3 regions of the Halomonas sp. BLK-85 genome follow, and region 3 is predicted to be linked to each of the others. Evidence: predicted binding sites of a transcription regulator. Region 3 holds the regulator's gene; each other region holds the start of a gene.
What was found. The regulator sigma-54, encoded in region 3, starts transcription at its own class of promoters, with help from an activator protein. The targets are predictions, from matches to a motif close to TGGCACNNNNNTTGCTNT.

Region 1 (5,938 bases), 1.2 Mb from region 3:
CTGCTCAGCCTTCCTGTTGAGCCGACTGAATGGCGGTCAGGGCAATGGTATAGACAATATCGTCGACCAGGGCGCCCCTTGAAAGGTCATTCACCGGCTTGTTCAAGCCTTGCAGCATGGGGCCGACGCTGACCACCCGGGCACTCCGCTGCACGGCCTTGTAAGTGGTGTTGCCGGTGTTCAGGTCGGGGAAGATAAACACCGTGGCCTGGCCGGCCACGGGTGAGTCCGGTGCTTTCTGTTTGCCAACGCTTTCGATCGCTGCGGCGTCGTACTGCAATGGCCCATCAATGGCCAGATGAGGGGCGCGTTGCTGGGCAATCCGCGTGGCGTCGCGGACTTTATCGACGTCTGCCCCGGTGCCGGAATCCCCGGTGGAATAACTGATCATGGCCACCCGGGGTTCAATGCCAAAGGCCTCAGCGGAGCGCGCGCTCTGAATAGCGATTTCCGCCAGAGTCTCGGCATCCGGGTCGGGGTTGACCGCGCAGTCACCATAGATCACTACCTGCTCGGGCAGCAGCATGAAAAAGATCGAGGACACCTGTTGGTATTCCGGCGCAGTCTTGATCAGCTGAAAGGCTGGACGCACCGTATTGGCCGTGGTGTGCACTGCCCCCGACACCAGGCCATCCACTTCGCCCATCTGCAGCATCATGGTGCCCAGCACCACATTGTCATGCAGTTGGGCATCGGCGGTAATCTCGTTCAGCTTGTCGCGGCGCAGGGCCACCATGGGCGCTATATAGTCCGCACGGGTACTTTCCGGATCAACAATGGCCAAGGAGCCCGGCAGCGTCAGACCGCGGTGTCGGGCAACCGTTTCGATTTCCTCGGGATTGCCGAGCAGCACACAGCGGGCAATGCCACGCCGCTCACAGATGATGGCGGCTTCAATCGTTCGCGGTTCGTTGCCTTCTGGCAGCACAATCCGCTTGCGCGCCTGCATGGCCAGCTTGACCAGCTGATGGCGAAAGGCCGATGGCGAAAGGCGGCGTGTATAGCCCCGGCTGACATGTTCCTTGAGCCATTCCAGATCGATATGGGCAGCGACAAAGCGAGCTACCCTTTCAGCGCGCTCAAGATCATCGGTGGGGATTTCATGGCTCAGCTGGCTCAAGTGGGTGGCGGTCGTCAGGCTGTCGGTATCCACCTCAAGTACGGGCAGGCCAGTGGCCAGAGCCGGGCGGCAAAGATCGATCATCTTGTCATTGGGCATGTAGCCGTTGGTCAGCAGCACGCCAGCCAGTCGGGTACCGTTCATGGTGGCCAGAGCCGCCGCGAGTATCACATCATCGCGGTCACCCGAGGTCACGATCAGGCTGCCGGGCTGGAAGATATGCAGCGCATTGGCGGCACTGCGCGCGCACAGGCTGGTGGCCAGCACCCGTCGCAGACTGGCGTCGCCTTCATTCAGCAGGCGGGCATCCAGGGCACGGGCAATATCCAGGGTGCGCGGTGCGCTCAGTGCCTTGCTGTAAGGCACTACGCCAATCAGATGAAAGCGCTCGGTGGCCAGTGACGGTGAATAGCGCCGCAACTCCTCCAGAACGGGCTCCTCCAGCTGGGGCTTGATGGTGCCCGGGGCCGCAGACAGGTCATCGTCTTCTGCCCCATAGGGCAGATTGCGCATGCGCATCAGAATACAGCCCAGCGTGCGGGCAGAGCTGATGCCACCAAAGCTTCTGGCATGCATGTCCAGCTCTTCAGCCAGCGCCTGTGGAGCGTTCAGATCACCGGTGCCGACCAGAATAATACGCGCGTTCAGAGCATGGGCGAGCTGGGCATTGGTCTGGGTGGCGTAGGTGGTCTGCGGGGTAGGCACCACGCCCTCGACGACGACCAGATCGAGCGGCAGGGCATCATGGCGGGCCTGCTGGGTCACCTGCTCCAGGCGTTCAATCACCTCCTCCATCAGGTCATCGATATGATCGTCGCGTAGCAGACGCTCCAGGTGTGCCTGGGGAATGGGTGCCGGTGGACGCACATTAAGAGTGCGTGACACCAGGGCGGTTGAGCGATCAAGTCCCGGGCCGTTGAGTTCATCCTGCATGAAGGGTTTTAAAAAGCCTGCCTTCAGGCCAATGGTGTCGAGGGCCTGAATCAACCCCAGGCAGGCGGAAGTCAAGCCGGCGCCTTCGCCGGTGGGCACCAGCAGAATCGTTTGTGGCTGTTCAGCGGAAGAGCTCATCAATAAGACTCCAGGCAGTGGTGGATTTCATGGGTAACCGGGCCGTCTTCAGTGCAGGGAATTATCCAGACGTCAGGGCCTTGTCCATAGTGGCGTCTTTGAACAATAGACTTTAGGTTAACATGCTGCGATGCAAAACGCAGGGAAAGGCGACCGTTCAGGAAGTACCCTCCACACCCTGAATCCCGGGACACCACACAGGCGGCTGTCAGCAGCGCGGGGCCTTGAAATGCGATGCGTTGAACTATGATTGCACCAAAATAGTGCGATTGATTGATCCTTGTAGATTGTCTGCCCTATCAGATGGCAGGCCAAAGAGCAGCCAGCCTTCCGTCCGGCGATATGACAGGGCCACAGACCGTGTTGGCACATAAAATGCTACCGCTGTGGGAGTCTTCCTTGCTGCAGGTGGTGTATGTCATTGAAATCCGATTCAAACGAGCATGATGGCCGTCGCTTCCCGGAGGGTAAGGCACAAGCGGCTGTTGAGGTAGCGACAGGCAGTCCTGGGTCCAGACCAAAAGTGCTGTTTACCGACCTGGATGGCTCTCTTCTGGATCATCACAGCTACGACTGGGCACCGGCGGCACCCTGGCTGGCGCGCCTTTACCAGCGGGGTATTCCGGTGATTCCCGTCACCAGCAAGACCCGCAGTGAACTGCTGAATCTGCGCAAGGCACTGGGGCTTGAGGAGCTGCCCTTTATTGCCGAAAACGGCGCAGTGGTAGGTTTGCCCTCTGACTGGTGCCACTCCGGGCTGGAGCGTCAGGTGGGCAGCGATGGCCTGGTGATCAAGACCCTGGGGGTAGATATCGGTTTTATCCGACAGCGCCTGCGGGTATGGCGCGAGCGCCTGAAAGCGGTGCCTGGCATCAGCTTTACTAGCATGAGTGAAATGACCCTGGATGAGTTGTGCACCTATACCGGCCTGAGCGACCCGGAAGCGCGACTGGCGCGTATGCGTGAAGGCAGTGAGCCCCTGGTCTGGGAGGGCAGTGAAGCGGGGCTGGAAACATTTCGCGTCAGCCTGGCGGGTGATGACCTGCAACTGGTGCAGGGCGGGCGCTTCTGGCATGCCACCGGTAAATCGCATAAGGGCAATGCGGTCAGCTGGATGATCGAGCGCTATGCGGCCCTGCGCGGTGTTACCCCCCAGACGCTGGCGCTGGGCGATGGCCCCAACGATACGGCAATGCTGGAAGCCGTCGACCAGGCGGTGGTGATCCAGGGCTGTCACGGCTTGCCGGTGCAACCCCGCCAGTCGGCCCTGTATCGCACACAGGCAGTAGGCCCCAAAGGCTGGGCAGAGGGGGTGGCGTACTGGTGGGGGCGAGTTGACCGCCGGCTAACCCCGGCGGACACCTCCCCCCCGACCTATGCCTATACGCTTGCGGAGCTGACGCCATGAGTGATTTCCATCAGAACGGTATCGTGACGGACTTTCACAATCTGACCCATCGCCCCGTTGAAGCGCTGGAGGCTGATCTGGTGGCGTTTTCCCGGCGTCGCCCGATGAGCCTGATCCTGCCCTCACTGTATTCCGAGCTGGAAGGCCCGGCGCTTGCACATATTGTTGAGGAAATTGCCAAAGCGCCTTATCTGTCAGAAGTGGTGATCGGGCTGGATCAGGCCGACCGCGAGCAGTTTCGGCATGCCCGCGAGTTTTTTTCCCGCCTGCCTCAGCGTCACCGGATTCTGTGGAATGACGGGCCGCGCCTGAAAGCTCTGGATAGCGAGCTGGAAGCTCAGGGGCTGTCACCCCAGCAGCCGGGAAAGGGCCGTAATGTGTGGTTCTGCGCAGGCTTTGTGCAGGCTTCCGGGCGCAGCGCTGTGGTGGGGCTGCACGACTGCGATATCCTCACCTATGACCGCAGCCTGCTGGCACGGTTGTTCTACCCGGTGGCGCATCCCCACTTCAACTATGAGTTCTGCAAGGGGTATTACCCGCGCATCGCTGAAGGCAAGCTTAACGGGCGCGTTTCCCGGCTGATGGTCACGCCGCTGCTACGGGCGCTCAAACAGATGCACGGCCCCTTGCCTTACCTGAATTATCTGGACAGCTATCGCTATGCGCTCTCGGGGGAGTTCTCGATGCGCACAGAAGTACTCGACGGCATTCGCATACCGGCCGACTGGGGGCTTGAGATTGGCGTGCTGTCCGAGGTGCATCGCAATTATTCCACCAAACGGCTATGCCAGGTGGATCTTGCCGATGCCTATGATCATAAGCACCAGCCGGTATCGGAAGGTAATGCCGCAGCAGGGCTTAACCGGATGAGTCTGGATATTGCCAAGGCGCTGTATCGCAAACTGGCGACCCAGGGTGTGACCTTCAGTGCCGAGGGCTTTCGTACTCTGAAAGCGACCTATTATCGGCTGGCGCTGGATCTGATTGAAGCCTACGACCACGATGCGGTCATGAACGGACTGAGCCTGGACCGTCACGCCGAAGAGCGGGCGGTGGAGCTGTTTGCTGCCAATCTGCTGGAAGCCGGCAACGCCTTCCTGGATAACCCCGGCGAGCGGCCCTTCATCCCCAGCTGGAACCGTGTGCGTGCCGCCATCCCTGACCTGGCAACACGCATGTATGCAGCGGTAGAGGCGGATAACGACAGATCCCAGACGCCCTAGCGACCTGATCGGTCACTCACCTTCGGTCATCAGCCAGAGTACGCCGTAGGGGGCCAGCGTGGTCTGTGTCGTTGGCCATGCCTCTTTGCTGACAATATCCTGCCAGTAACGGTCAGCCAGTGTGAGTGCCAGGGCGTCGAGCGGCTGGGGTAAATCGGTAACGTTATGAATAGCCAGCAGACGTCTGCCATTGTTTAAAGGGCCGCGTTCGAACGCCAGCAGGCTAGCCGGTGTTTCCAGCACCTGCTGACCGGCATCCGGGTGGAAGCAGGGCTCATTGCGGCGCACGGCCAGCAATTGTTTCAGGGCTGCAAAAGTATCATGCGTCGTGGTACTGGTCGTTGACAGCAAACGTTCCAGTTCATCGCGCTGCCAGCGGCGCCGGTTGATCGAGCGCAAACGGCCACTGCGTTCAACGCCTTCCAGGTCATTCAGGGTGCCCGTCAGGGTATGGATATACATGGCCGGGATGCCCTGCAAGCCGAGCATCAACTGCTGGCCGCAAAGAAAGCGAGGCACCTGCCAGTGATCAGGCCCGCGGCGTGTGCCCTTCATGGCATCAAACCAGGTGATATTGATTTCGTAAGGGCTGTCGCTACCGTCCGGGTGGCGGCGCATGCTGACAAACCCCCCGAAACGGTGCATCAGCTCGGTCAGCGCCTCTACCTCATGGGGCGCCAGCCAGCCTTCAAGGGGGCGGACGCCGATGCCGTCATGGCTGGCGGTGAAGTTGAGGAAGCTGCAGCCAGGAGGCAGTTCGGGCAGGCTTTTCAGCCAGCTGGCCAGGGTGCCTGCCTCGCCGCTGGTCAGGCTGTGGAGCAGCAACGGAGGCAGCGGGAACTGGTAGACCAGATGAGCCTCATCCGCTGGCGTATCTGCGGTGACCCTGTCCAGGCCGAAATAGCTGATATTCTCAGTGTGAGGCACATTGGTCTCGGTCAGCAGCAGGGTCCCGGGGGCGACATGGTCAACCACTGCCCGCAGCAGGCGCACCACTTCATGGGTTTCCGGCAGGTGAATGCAGTCAGTACCGACCTTTTTCCACAGATAGGCAATGGCATCCAGACGAATGATCCGCGCGCCCTGCTGCAGATAGAACAGCAGGATGCCGATAAA
Region 2 (5,938 bases), 980 kb from region 3:
ACGATTGATGATGGCGAGTTACGCTGCATTATCGGCCCCAACGGGGCGGGCAAGACCACCATGATGGATATCATCACCGGCAAGACGCGCCCCAACCAGGGCAGCGTCTGGTTTGGTAGCCGCCATAATCTGCTGCAGATGAACGAGCCGGATATCGCCAGTCTGGGCATCGGCCGCAAATTCCAGAAGCCTACCGTGTTTGAGGCACTCAGCGTGTTTGAAAACCTGGAGCTGGCGATGTCTGCCGACAAGCGCATCCTGCCTACCCTGACAGCACGCCTGAGCGGCGAGATCAAGGACCGTATCGAGGAAGTATTGACCACCGTCGGGCTGATGGCGCTGCGCCATCGGCCCGCCGGAATTCTTTCCCACGGCCAGAAGCAATGGCTGGAAATCGGTATGCTGCTGATGCAGCGCCCGCGCCTGCTACTGGTGGATGAACCCGTGGCCGGGATGACCGAACAGGAAATGGAACGCACCGCCGAGCTGCTGACCCGCCTGGCCGGCCAGCAGTCGGTAGTGGTGGTTGAACACGATATGGGCTTTGTGCGCTCGATTGCCCGCCAGGTGACAGTGCTCCACCAGGGCAGTGTGCTGGCCGAGGGCAGCATGGACCAGGTATCCAATGACCCCAGGGTGGTCGAAGTGTATCTGGGCGTGGACGACGAGGAGGCGGCCTGATGCTGGCAATTGAACAACTCAACCAGTTTTACGGGGAAAGCCACACCCTCTGGGATCTGGATCTTGAAGTGCCCGCCGGGCAATGTACCTGCGTGATGGGACGTAACGGCGTGGGCAAGACCACCCTGATGAAGGCCATCATGGGAGAAGTGGCGGTCAAAAGCGGCCAGCTGCGTTACCAGGGGGAAAGCGGTGATATCGAGCTGACCAAAAAAGCCATTGAAGCGCGCTCGCGATTGGGCATTGGTTTTGTCCCCCAGGGGCGGCAGATATTCCCGCTGCTGACGGTGGAAGAAAATCTGCGCACCGGCCTTGCCGCACGCAGCGATGGCCAGAAGAAAATTCCCGAGCGCGTCTACGAGCTGTTCCCCGTGCTCAAGGAGATGAAGCACCGGCGTGGCGGTGATCTGTCCGGCGGTCAACAGCAACAGTTGGCGATTGGCCGCGCCCTGGTGATCGAACCGCGCCTGCTGATCCTTGATGAACCCGGAGAAGGCATTCAGCCCAACATCGTCGCCCAGATTGGTCAGGTGATCCGCCAGCTGATCGCAGAAGACGGCCTGACGGTGCTGTTGGTCGAGCAGAAGTTGCCCTTTGCACGCAAATACGCCGACCGCTTCGTGATCATGGATCGCGGTCGGCCGGTGGCCAAAGGCGATATTGGCGAGCTTTCCGACGAACTGATCAAGCAGCACCTGACGGTTTGACAAACACTCGGGGTCAGAATCGCGCATGTCACCAAGAGAGTGCACTGACAAAATTGCACTGCTCTTTTTTGGTGCGTAAATAAAGCTTTAACGTCCGGAAGGATGACTCTAACCTGTTGAAATAAATATAAAAAAGGTTTAACTGGGCGTTTTGGTACGGCGGTTGCACTGTTCTGGCCAGATTCTTTAGCGAATGGGACCTTTATGAGCATTGCGGCTGTTTCGGGTACGCCATCCTTGCCAACGTCCGGGCATCGTTTTGATAGCGAACGCCACTGGGCGGCGTCTCTGGCACTGCGCTTTGTTAACCGTGATGAGATCACCCGTTTGGTGCAGGCGCGCCATCAGGGGCCTTTACGGGTGCAGCGCGCCTTTTATCCGGAAGGGCGTACCCAGGCCTGCCATGTCTATGTTCTCCATCCGCCCGGGGGCCTTGTCAGTGGTGATGCCCTGACCATTCGCGCGGATATCGAACCCGGTGCCCATGCGCTGCTGACCACCCCCGCCGCCAACAAGCTTTACAAGGCCGACAGCCAGGGCGTTGCCTGGCACCAGCAGACAACGCTAAACGTTGAGGATGGCGGCATCCTTGAGTGGCTGCCTCAGGAAACCATCGCCTTTGATGGTTCCAAAGGCACCCAGCGCACCCATATTGCCCTGCAGGGCAGCGCCCGCTGCCTGGGCTGGGAAGTCATGGCACTGGGCCGCCCCGCCAGCCAGCTGCCCTATGCCTCCGGGCGCATTGAACAGCAGTTTCGTCTTACTCTGGATGGCAAGCCGCTATGGCTGGAGCGCCAGCCGCTGGACCCGCTTCACCCGCGCTTTCGCGGGCGCTGGGGGCAAGGCGGTGCGACGGTACAGGCCACCCTGTGGGCGGTGGGTGTCAATGATGCGAGTAGCGCGATTGATGAACTCAGAAGTACCTTGCCGGATAACCCGCGTTGGGCGGTCACCGTTCGCCACGATGTTCTGTTACTGCGCTACCTGGGGCGCTGCCGAAATGAAGCCTGGGCCTTGTGCGAACAGGCCTGGCAGCTGCTGCGCCCGCGTTGGGTAGCGCGCGACGCCCACACCCCCCGTATCTGGTTAACCTGACCCGATGGACTGCTGGAGACATGCCCGATGGAATTGACCCCACGCGATAAAGACAAGCTGCTGCTGTTCTCGGCCGCCCAGCTTGCCGAGCGCCGCCGTGCCCGTGGCCTCAAGCTTAACTACCCGGAAGCCGTGGCGCTGATCAGCTTTGAGATTATGGAAGGTGCCCGTGACGGCAGAAGTGTCGCTGACCTGATGAGCTACGGCCGTGAGATTCTCAGCCGTGACGATGTCATGGACGGCGTGGCTGAGATGGTGGATGAGGTCCAGGTGGAAGCCACTTTCCCGGATGGCACCAAGCTGGTCACCGTCCATACGCCGATTAGCTAATCATCAACCTTCAGGAGGAGCCGGCATGATTCCCGGAGAGTATCAGTTACAAGACGGTGACATTGAGCTGTGTGCAGGCCGCGAGCGCGTGGCGCTTGAGGTGGCCAACACCGGCGACCGGCCGATCCAAGTAGGGTCGCACTACCACTTTGCCGAGGCCAACCCGGCGCTGGTGTTTGAGCGCAGCAAGGCCCGTGGCCTGCGCCTGGATGTGGCGGCGGGTACCGCTATCCGCTTTGAACCCGGCCAGACCCGTGAAGTTACTCTGATTCCCTTTGTCGGCAAGCGGCATATTTATGGGTTTCGCGGTGAGATCATGGGCCCCCTGGACACAGAGGCTCAGCAAGGAGAAGGCCAATGAAGCCGGTCAACAAGATCAGCCGTCAGGCTTATGCCGATATGTATGGCCCCACCCTGGGTGATCGGGTACGCCTGGGCGATACCGAGCTGTGGATCGAGGTTGAGAAGGATGCTACCCACTACGGCGATGAAGTGAAATTTGGCGGCGGCAAGGTGATCCGCGATGGCATGGGACAAAGCCAGCAGCATAGCGAGGCTGTCATGGATACGGTCATCACCAATGCCTTGATTCTCGACTGGTGGGGCATCGTCAAGGCGGATGTCGGCATTCAGAAAGGTCGGATTGCAGCCATCGGCAAGGCCGGTAACCCGGATACCCAGCCGGATGTCGAGCTGATCATCGGCCCCGGTACGGAAGTCATCGCCGGAGAAGGCAAGATTCTCACTGCGGGTGGTATTGATGCGCATATCCACTTTATCTGCCCCCAGCAGGTAGAAGAAGCGTTGATGAGTGGCATTACCACCATGCTGGGCGGCGGCACCGGGCCGGCCACCGGCTCCAATGCCACCACCTGTACGCCGGGTGAATGGCATATCGGCAAGATGCTGCAGGCCGTGGATGAAATGCCGATGAATACCGGTTTTCTGGGCAAGGGCAACGCCAGCCTGCCGGAGGCGCTGGAAGCCCAGCTGGAAGCGGGTGCTATAGGCCTTAAACTGCACGAGGACTGGGGCACCACCCCGGCGTCGATTGATAACTGCCTGAGCGTGGCCGAGCGCTACGATGTGCAGATCGCCATCCATACCGATACCCTCAATGAATCGGGATTTGTGGAGGATACCCTGGCGGCTTTCAAGGAACGCTGCATTCACACCTACCACACCGAAGGTGCCGGTGGCGGCCATGCGCCGGATATCATCACCGCCTGCGCCAAGCCCTATGTGTTGCCGTCCTCCACTAATCCAACCCGGCCCTATACGGTCAATACCGTGGATGAACACCTCGACATGTTGATGGTGTGTCACCACCTTGACCCCAATATCCCCGAAGACGTGGCCTTTGCCGATTCGCGCATTCGCCGCGAAACCATTGCCGCCGAGGATATTCTCCATGATCTGGGGGTTATCTCGATGATTGCCTCGGATTCACAGGCCATGGGCCGGGTAGGGGAATCCATCTGCCGAACCTGGCAAACCGCCCACAAGATGAAGGTACAGCGTGGCCTCCTGCCGGAAGATGCAACCCGGGGCGCCGATAATTTCCGCGCCCGGCGTTATATCGCCAAGTACACCATCAACCAGGCGCTGACCCACGGGGTTGCCCATGAAGTTGGCTCGGTGGAAGTCGGCAAGCTGGCCGATCTGGTGCTGTGGAAGCCGGCCTTCTTTGGCACCAAGCCGGCGATGATTATCAAGGGTGGGATGATTGCCGCTGCCCCTATGGGCGACCCTAATGCCTCCATTCCCACGCCTCAGCCGGTGCACTACCGCTCTATGTTCGGTGCCTTTGGCCGCGCGGCCAGCAAGACGCGGCTGAGCTTTGTCAGCCAGGCCGCGCTGGATGCAGGCGTTAAAGAAAGGCTGGGGCTGGAAAGTTCCCTGGCCGCCTGCAGGAACGTGCGCCAGGTACGCAAGCAGGACATGAAACTCAACGATGCCTGCCCCGAACTCAGCGTCGACCCCCAGACCTATGAAGTCCGCTGTGACGGTGAGCTGCTGACCTGTGAGCCGGCCACGGAGCTGCCGTTGGCCCAGCGCTATCACCTGTTCTAGGCCGGTTTTATTCCACCCTGTTTTGTGCGAGGAGCCGCTATGTTGAAACTGATAGAACGCCTGGGGCCAATAGACGCCAGTGCTGCCAGCGATACCCTGACACTGCCGTTTGAGCTGCGTATTCGCGGTCGCCTGAAAGCGCAGAGCGACAGCGGCCAGCCGCTGGGGCTGTTTCTTGACCGTGGCCCGGTGCTGCGTGATGGCGAGGGCCTGAAGGCTGAGAGTGGTGAGGTCGTCAGGGTACATGCGGCCGTTGAGCCGGTGGTCACCGCCAGGGTCAGCAACGGCCTGCCGCTGGCCCGGCTGGCCTACCACCTGGGTAACCGTCATGTGCAGCTGGCCCTGGGGGAGGATGCTGAGGGTGGCTGGGTACGCTTTCCCCCGGACCACGTCCTGGAAGAGCTGGCGGCGTTGCTCGGCGCCCGGCTGGAACATCACGAGGCCACCTTCGATCCTGAGTCAGGCGCCTACCAGGGCATCGGCGGACATGCGCATCATCATGAGCACGGCCATGAGCACGAACACGTACACAGTCACTCCCATGAGCACCACCATGAACATGCTCACTGAACCGGGCGTGCCTGCCCACCAGGATGATCAGCTGGCGCTGCTTGGCCTGATGCAGCTGGTCAGCCCGGCGTTGCCGATTGGCGCCTTTGCGTTTTCTCAAGGGTTGGAAAGTGCCTTTGAACTTGGCTGGGTCGAGGACGAAACCAGCCTGGCCGAGTGGCTTTCCGGGGTGCTGGAAGATGGCCTGACCCGCTGCGAACTGCCGCTGATTGCGCGTTTGTTCAGTGCCTTTGAGCTGGGCGACCACGTTGCGGTTGCTGAATGGGACGACTGGCTGGCGGCGACGCGCGAAACGGCTGAGCTGGCAGCCGAAGACAGCCGTCTGGGGGCCTCTCTCAAACGCCTGTTGGGCAGCCTGGCATTGTTGCCGGATAACAATCTGCTACCTGATCAGGCGGGGTATGTCACCTGGTTTGCCTATACCGCCTACCTGCGTGGGGTGCCGGTACATCAGGCCCAGCTGGGGTTTGGCTGGGCCTGGC
Region 3 (5,938 bases):
CAGTGGAACGCCGCGCTTGTAGCCAAAAGATTCAAAGGTGATCGTCAGTTTGTCGCTCTTGTGCAGCGCCACCTGGTCAGTGATCCGGCTACGCAGATCATGAGCGGTCATCCGGGAGGTATCAATCGTCAGGTCGGCAAGATCGCGCACAGCACTCAGCGTGTTTTCTTCCTTGCTGATGGCTTCCTCAAGGGTGAGATCACTATGGCGGGTCAGCGGATGACGGCGGCGGGTTGCCGAATAGCGCTCAAGCAGGATGCGTGCGTCTGTGGTCAGGTAGACAATCTGAAAATGAATGTCGCGTTGATGCAGTTCAGTGAGCAGTCTGGGGAGTTTTTCAAGGGCCCCGGGCAGATTCCGGGCATCAATGCTGACGGCCAGGCGTGACTGCTCCCCCTGGTCGCGTAGTTCATCAACCAAAGAAGCCAGAAGCATCGCTGGAAGATTATCAATGGCGTAATAACCAAGGTCTTCCAACGCTTGCAGGGCAATGGATTTTCCTGAGCCGGAACGGCCGCTGATAATGACCAGTTGCATAGCGTCTCTCTTGCATGGGGACACCCTGAAAGTGTTTCGGGTGTACTGGAAGCATCTGGATCAGAAGGCGCTATCGCGTATTTTCTCACTGATCAGGTCAAGTAGTTCCCGCTGACTACCTGCCTTGCGAAGTTGAGCCCGAACGTTTGCGTCATTCATGATAGTGGCTACCTGACCGAGCAGCGCAAGATGGGTGTCATCTGCTTGTTCGGGTACCAAAAGCACAAATACCAGATCGACCGGTTCGCCATCGATCGCATCAAAATCAACCGCTTCAGAAAGTTTCAGAAAGCTGCCAATCGGGGTTGAGCAGTGTGGGCTACGGGCATGCGGGATGGCCACACCATTGCCGATACCGGTACTGCCCAGGCGCTCCCGATTGATCAGACGGCCAAATACCTCCTGGCTGTCGAGGCTGGGGGTGTTCTGGGCAATAAAGGTGCTGAAAAATTCCAGCACCCGTTTTTTGCTGCCCCCAGGCACATCATAGAGAACGCGCTCCGGAGGCAGGATGGTTTCCAATGTCATTGGTTTACCGCACACCTGCGCCTTGGGCGCGTGCTTGGGCTTTTTCCTTGTGTTTAACCAGCTGACGGTCAATCTTGTCTGCCAGGGCATCGATAGCAGCATACATATCGACATCCGTAGCTTCAGCATGCAAGTCTGCGCCGGAAGCGTGCAGCGTACAGGCAGCTTGCTGACGCTCTTTCTCTACCGACAGAGTGACCTGAACCGTAGTGATATTATCGTAATGGCGCTCTACCCGAGTGAGCTTCTCGTTGACATAGTCGCGCAGGGCGTCGGTCAATTCTACGTGATGGCCGGTAATGTTGACTTGCATTGACGTACTCCTTTCATCGGACTGATCTTTGATTGTAACCCTTTTTTTTATGAAGCAAAGCCCTTTGGGGCAAGTTTCCTTTGAACTCAGCCACTTCTTGACAAAACGATTGAGCCGGTTGCCATATAGCCGTTGAGGAGTCAGCTCAGATGGCGGCGTTCGCTGGAAGACGGAATGCCCATGGCTTCACGGTATTTGGCCACGGTGCGTCGCGCCACGCTTACGCCATCCTTATTCAACAGCGTCACCAGACGGCTGTCGGATAGCGGTTTATGAGCCGGCTCTTCCTGGATCAGTTTTTTGATCCGTGCCCGAATGGCAGTGCTTGAGTGATGGTCTCCGTCCTGATTGCTGACGTGGCTTGAGAAAAAGTACTTGAGCTCGAATACTCCGCGCGGGGTATGAATGAACTTCTGGGTGGTGACGCGGGATATGGTCGATTCGTGCATATCCACGGCGCTGGCAATATCCGCAAGAATCAGCGGTTTCATGGCTTCTTCGCCCTGTTCCAGAAAGCCTATCTGGCGAACAATGATTTCCTGGCCGACACGCAGCAAGGTGTCGTTGCGGCTGGCCAGACTTTTGATCAACCAGCGCGCCTCCTGAAGATGATCCTTGAGGAACTGGTTATCTTCACTTTTGTCAGCACGCTTGATCAGGCTGGCATATTCCGGTTGTATGCGTAGTCGAGGAATGGCATCAGGATTAAGCGTCAGGTGCCAACCCTGATGATCATGATGCACCACCAGATCGGGTGTGACATAACCGCTGGCGGTGCTACCAAAGGTGCTGCCCGGACGAGGATCCAGACTTCGTATCAGGCCAATCACTTCGCTGAGTTGGTCGTCGTCCAGATTAAGGCGGCGTTTCAGAGTGCGGCTATCATGTTTGCCGAGTATTTCCAGAAACTGCCTGACCAGGCGTTTGGCCGCAACAAGCAATGGCGTCGTGTCGGGTAGCGCTGCCAGCTGTAGCATCAGGCACTCACGTAAATCGCGGGCAAATACGCCAGTAGGCTCAAACTGTTGTAGGCGTAACAGGACGCTCTCGATTTCACGTTGCTGTATACCTTCATGGGCAGTCATCTGCAGACTTTCACGAATCTCGCTTAACGTCAGTGACAGGTAGCCATTGTTATCCACCGCATCAATCAGGGTTTCGGCGATAATGTGTTCACGGGGGCTGATATCTGTCATGGCAAGTTGCCACAAAAGATGTCCGTGCAGGCTTTGTACTGCCGTGTCACGCTCAAAGTCGGGGCCTTCCTGGCCAGGGCTGCCTGAACCGAATGAATCCTGGTATGTGTCTGACCAGTCACTATCGACCGAGAGTTCGCTGGGAATATCCTCTGACCAGTCAGCTTCCTTGTCTTCCTGGCTGGCGTGCTCGCCAAACTCTTCTTCCTGTTCCAGTAAAGGATTGGCATCCAGTGCGTTCTGGATTTCCTGACGAAGATCCAGAGTCGACAGCTGCAGCAGGGCGATTGCCTGTTGCAACTGGGGAGTCATCGTCAGTTGAGTGCCAAGACGCAGTTGAAGGGACGCTTTCATGACCATTCGTGAACCACCCGTGGCATATAAAGCTTTACCCTAAAACCACCGGCTTTCAGGCGCAAGCAGCAATAAGCATGCCATCGAAAAAAATTACCTGTGAATGTGATGACTAACAGTCTGGGCGACGACTGACATCACAGTTTAAAGTCCTCGCCAAGATAGATATCCCGGACTTGCTGATTGTCCAGAATCGTATCGGGGGAGCCGCTGGCAATGATGTGGCCGTCGCCGACGATATAGGCGGTATCACAGATATCCAAGGTTTCCCGGACATTGTGATCAGTAATCAATACGCCAATGTGGCGTGCCTTGAGTGCACGGATGATGGTCTTGATATCACCAACAGAAATTGGGTCAACCCCGGCAAAAGGTTCATCAAGCAGGATGAAAAGCGGATCAGTGGCCAGCGAGCGGGCAATTTCAACGCGACGCCTTTCACCGCCGGACAGGCTCATGCCAAGGTTGTCGCGAATGTGAGTGATATGAAAGTCCTCGAGCAGTTTCTCGAGATGATCTTTACGTTCGTTGCGGGAAAGCCCCTGGCGGGTCTCCAGAATCGCCATGATGTTGTCAGCGACGCTCAGTTTGCGAAAAATGGAGGCTTCCTGAGGCAGATAGCCGATCCCGGCAATGGCGCGTTCATGCATGGGTGCCCGGCTAAGATTCAGGTCATCGATATATACCTTGCCAGCATCGGCTTTAACCAACCCGACAATCATGTAGAAAGATGTGGTCTTGCCTGCGCCATTGGGGCCAAGAAGCCCAACGATGCTGCCTTGGGCAATATCAAGATTGATATCCTTGACAACTCGGCGTCGCTTATAGCTTTTGGCCAGGTGGCGTGCTGAAAGTGTTTTGCCGGGTGGGCTCAGTACTGCAGCCGTGACGTCATCGAAAGACACTGAAGGCTCCTACTGCTGCTCAGGTTGCAAGATCATGCGAATGCGTTGGTTTTCACTGCCTTCGACATCCGATCGGGCCTGAATGACACCCCGATCGATGAAATATTCCAACTGGCCGCCGGTGAAACGGTCGTCTCCCTGACTGAGTTCAGCGCGATCTGTCAGCACCACCCGGCGTTCCGCGACATGGTAAGTGATGCGTTTGGCCTTGCCTTCGGTAATCTCTTTCCGGCCTTCGAAACGATTACGGATATAGGCGCGGTCACCCGTGGCAATTGCTCTGGACAGTTCGCCATTGGCGTTACGCTGAATTTCTACTCGAGTGCCGTCTATACGCAGATCACCCTGGCGTATGCGCACATCGCCAGTGTAAACGGCGGTGCCTGCGTTCTGGTCGATATCGAGCTGGTCGGCTTCTACTTCAACAGGATCGCCAGGGGCGGCATACAGCACCTGAAAACTGGCCGCACTGAGCAAGAGGCTGAAAAACACACGAGTGGTCAAGGCAGGGATATTCATCGGGTAATACTCCTTTAAGGTGCCATCTCGGTCGGGTGATAACCACGCACCTGGCCCGCCAGCTGCATGCGGTCTTCGTTAAGCCATAAATCCATTCGTTGAGCCTGAATGGATTGAGGCGGTTGTTCCAGCATGACAGGGCGGTTGCTGAAGGCGTGCGCTTCTGCGCTGTGATAATCAAGCCGCTGTGTGGTCAGCAGCCAGGTTTCCTGAGGCTCCCTTAGGCGGACATTGCCGCGTAAAACAAGATGCTCCCCCTGATTGTCGATGTGGCCTTGCTGCGCACTTGCGTGCCACTCGCGCTGTTGACTATCGACCAGTAGGGCGCGCGGAGACTCAAGCTGAGTGGTCTGGCGTTGGGGCGTATGCGTCAGTTTTTTGACCGTCAGGCGCTGATGGCGATCGCCTTGCTGGTCATACAGCGTGAGCACAGCATTATCGACCACATGTCCGGGTTCTTCAGCTCTGGCGTCCGGGTCGATTGTGTGACCTGAGTCTGCTTGCCAATCGAACCAGGCCAGCAACCCACCCAACGCAAGGATGAGACCGGCCAGAACCAGGCGTTGTAAGGTAACGAAAGAGCGGCTCTCGGTCATTATCAGCGGCGACCGTGTAGATAAGTGTCTATCACAGTGCCCCAATGGCCCTGAGCATCGAGCAAGGCATCGCATACTTCGCGAACTGCGCCGTGCCCGCCCAGCCGCTCAGTGATCCAGTCAGCATGAGTGTGCAGGTAATCAGGGGCATTCGGCACCGTAATGCCGACGCCAGAGCGCTTTATAGTGGCCAGGTCTGGCAGGTCATCGCCGCAGTAGGCGACCTGATCGAGCTCGAGATTCAAACGCTGGCAAAGCTTTCGGAGAGTGACAAGTTTATCTTCACAGCCTTGATAGACGTGGGGGATGCCGAGTGCCGCTGCGCGTTGGCTGACCATGGGGGAATCCCGCCCGGTAATGATGGCAACATGCAACCCGGCCCGTTTAAGCAGCTTGAGACCCTGTCCATCCTGCGTATGAAAGGCTTTTATCTCCACGCCATCAGCCTGAAAATATAACCGGCCATCGGTCAGTACGCCATCGACGTCCATAGCAAATAAGCGCACGCGGCGCAGGTGATCAACCAGGTTGGCGGGTTGGCTCATGAAAACTCCATCTGAGAAGGCAGTTGATATTTTTGCCAAGTATGCTTGCTAGATAACGCCACTGACGAGCAAGTCATGCATGTGAAGTGCGCCGATTGGGCGCTGCTCATCATCGACCACTGCCAGAGCGGTAATCTTGCTTTCCTCCATTAGCCGCACTGCCTCAGCGGCCAGCATGCTGGGCGCGATGCGTTTGCCAGGGCGAGTCATGACGTCATCCACCAGCACATCTCGCAGATCGTAATGGTGATCCAGAGTGCGGCGTAAATCACCATCGGTGTAAACCCCGGCAAGCCGACCTTGGGAATCGATCACGCAGGTAAACCCCAGCCCCTTTAGGGTAATTTCCAGCAGGGCATCCCGCAAAGGGCTCCCAAGGGGGATGCTTGGCAGACGCTCGCCGTCGTGCATTACATCCTTCACGCAAAGTAACAAACGCTTGCCG

Region 1: a site for sigma-54 is predicted at 2,556-2,573, ahead of LL947_RS03115 (HAD-IIB family hydrolase). Genes of this name have one in related genera too.
Region 2: a site for sigma-54 is predicted at 1,541-1,558, ahead of LL947_RS13285 (urease accessory protein UreD). Genes of this name have one in related genera too.

Annotation. Positions count from the first base shown of each region.
Region 1 covers NZ_CP087731.1:708,610-714,547, forward strand. Annotated here, with positions in the region: gene LL947_RS03105 (DeoR/GlpR family DNA-binding transcription regulator) at 1-20, shown strand, start outside; gene pta (phosphate acetyltransferase) at 5-2,191, opposite strand; gene LL947_RS03115 (HAD-IIB family hydrolase) at 2,607-3,599, shown strand; gene LL947_RS03120 (glycosyltransferase family protein) at 3,596-4,822, shown strand; gene LL947_RS03125 (sugar phosphorylase) at 4,835-5,938, opposite strand, start outside.
Region 2 covers NZ_CP087731.1:2,906,611-2,912,548, reverse strand. Annotated here, with positions in the region: gene urtD (urea ABC transporter ATP-binding protein UrtD) at 1-681, shown strand, start outside; gene urtE (urea ABC transporter ATP-binding subunit UrtE) at 681-1,388, shown strand; gene LL947_RS13285 (urease accessory protein UreD) at 1,593-2,483, shown strand; gene LL947_RS13280 (urease subunit gamma) at 2,511-2,813, shown strand; gene LL947_RS13275 (urease subunit beta) at 2,839-3,174, shown strand; gene ureC (urease subunit alpha) at 3,171-4,886, shown strand; gene ureE (urease accessory protein UreE) at 4,926-5,456, shown strand; gene LL947_RS13260 (urease accessory protein UreF) at 5,446-5,938, shown strand, end outside.
Region 3 covers NZ_CP087731.1:1,924,373-1,930,310, reverse strand. Annotated here, with positions in the region: gene rapZ (RNase adapter RapZ) at 1-537, opposite strand, end outside; gene ptsN (PTS IIA-like nitrogen regulatory protein PtsN) at 598-1,065, opposite strand; gene hpf (ribosome hibernation-promoting factor, HPF/YfiA family) at 1,070-1,378, opposite strand; gene LL947_RS08705 (RNA polymerase factor sigma-54) at 1,519-2,934, opposite strand; gene lptB (LPS export ABC transporter ATP-binding protein) at 3,066-3,833, opposite strand; gene lptA (lipopolysaccharide transport periplasmic protein LptA) at 3,843-4,352, opposite strand; gene lptC (LPS export ABC transporter periplasmic protein LptC) at 4,367-4,948, opposite strand; gene LL947_RS08685 (KdsC family phosphatase) at 4,951-5,493, opposite strand; gene LL947_RS08680 (KpsF/GutQ family sugar-phosphate isomerase) at 5,542-5,938, opposite strand, start outside.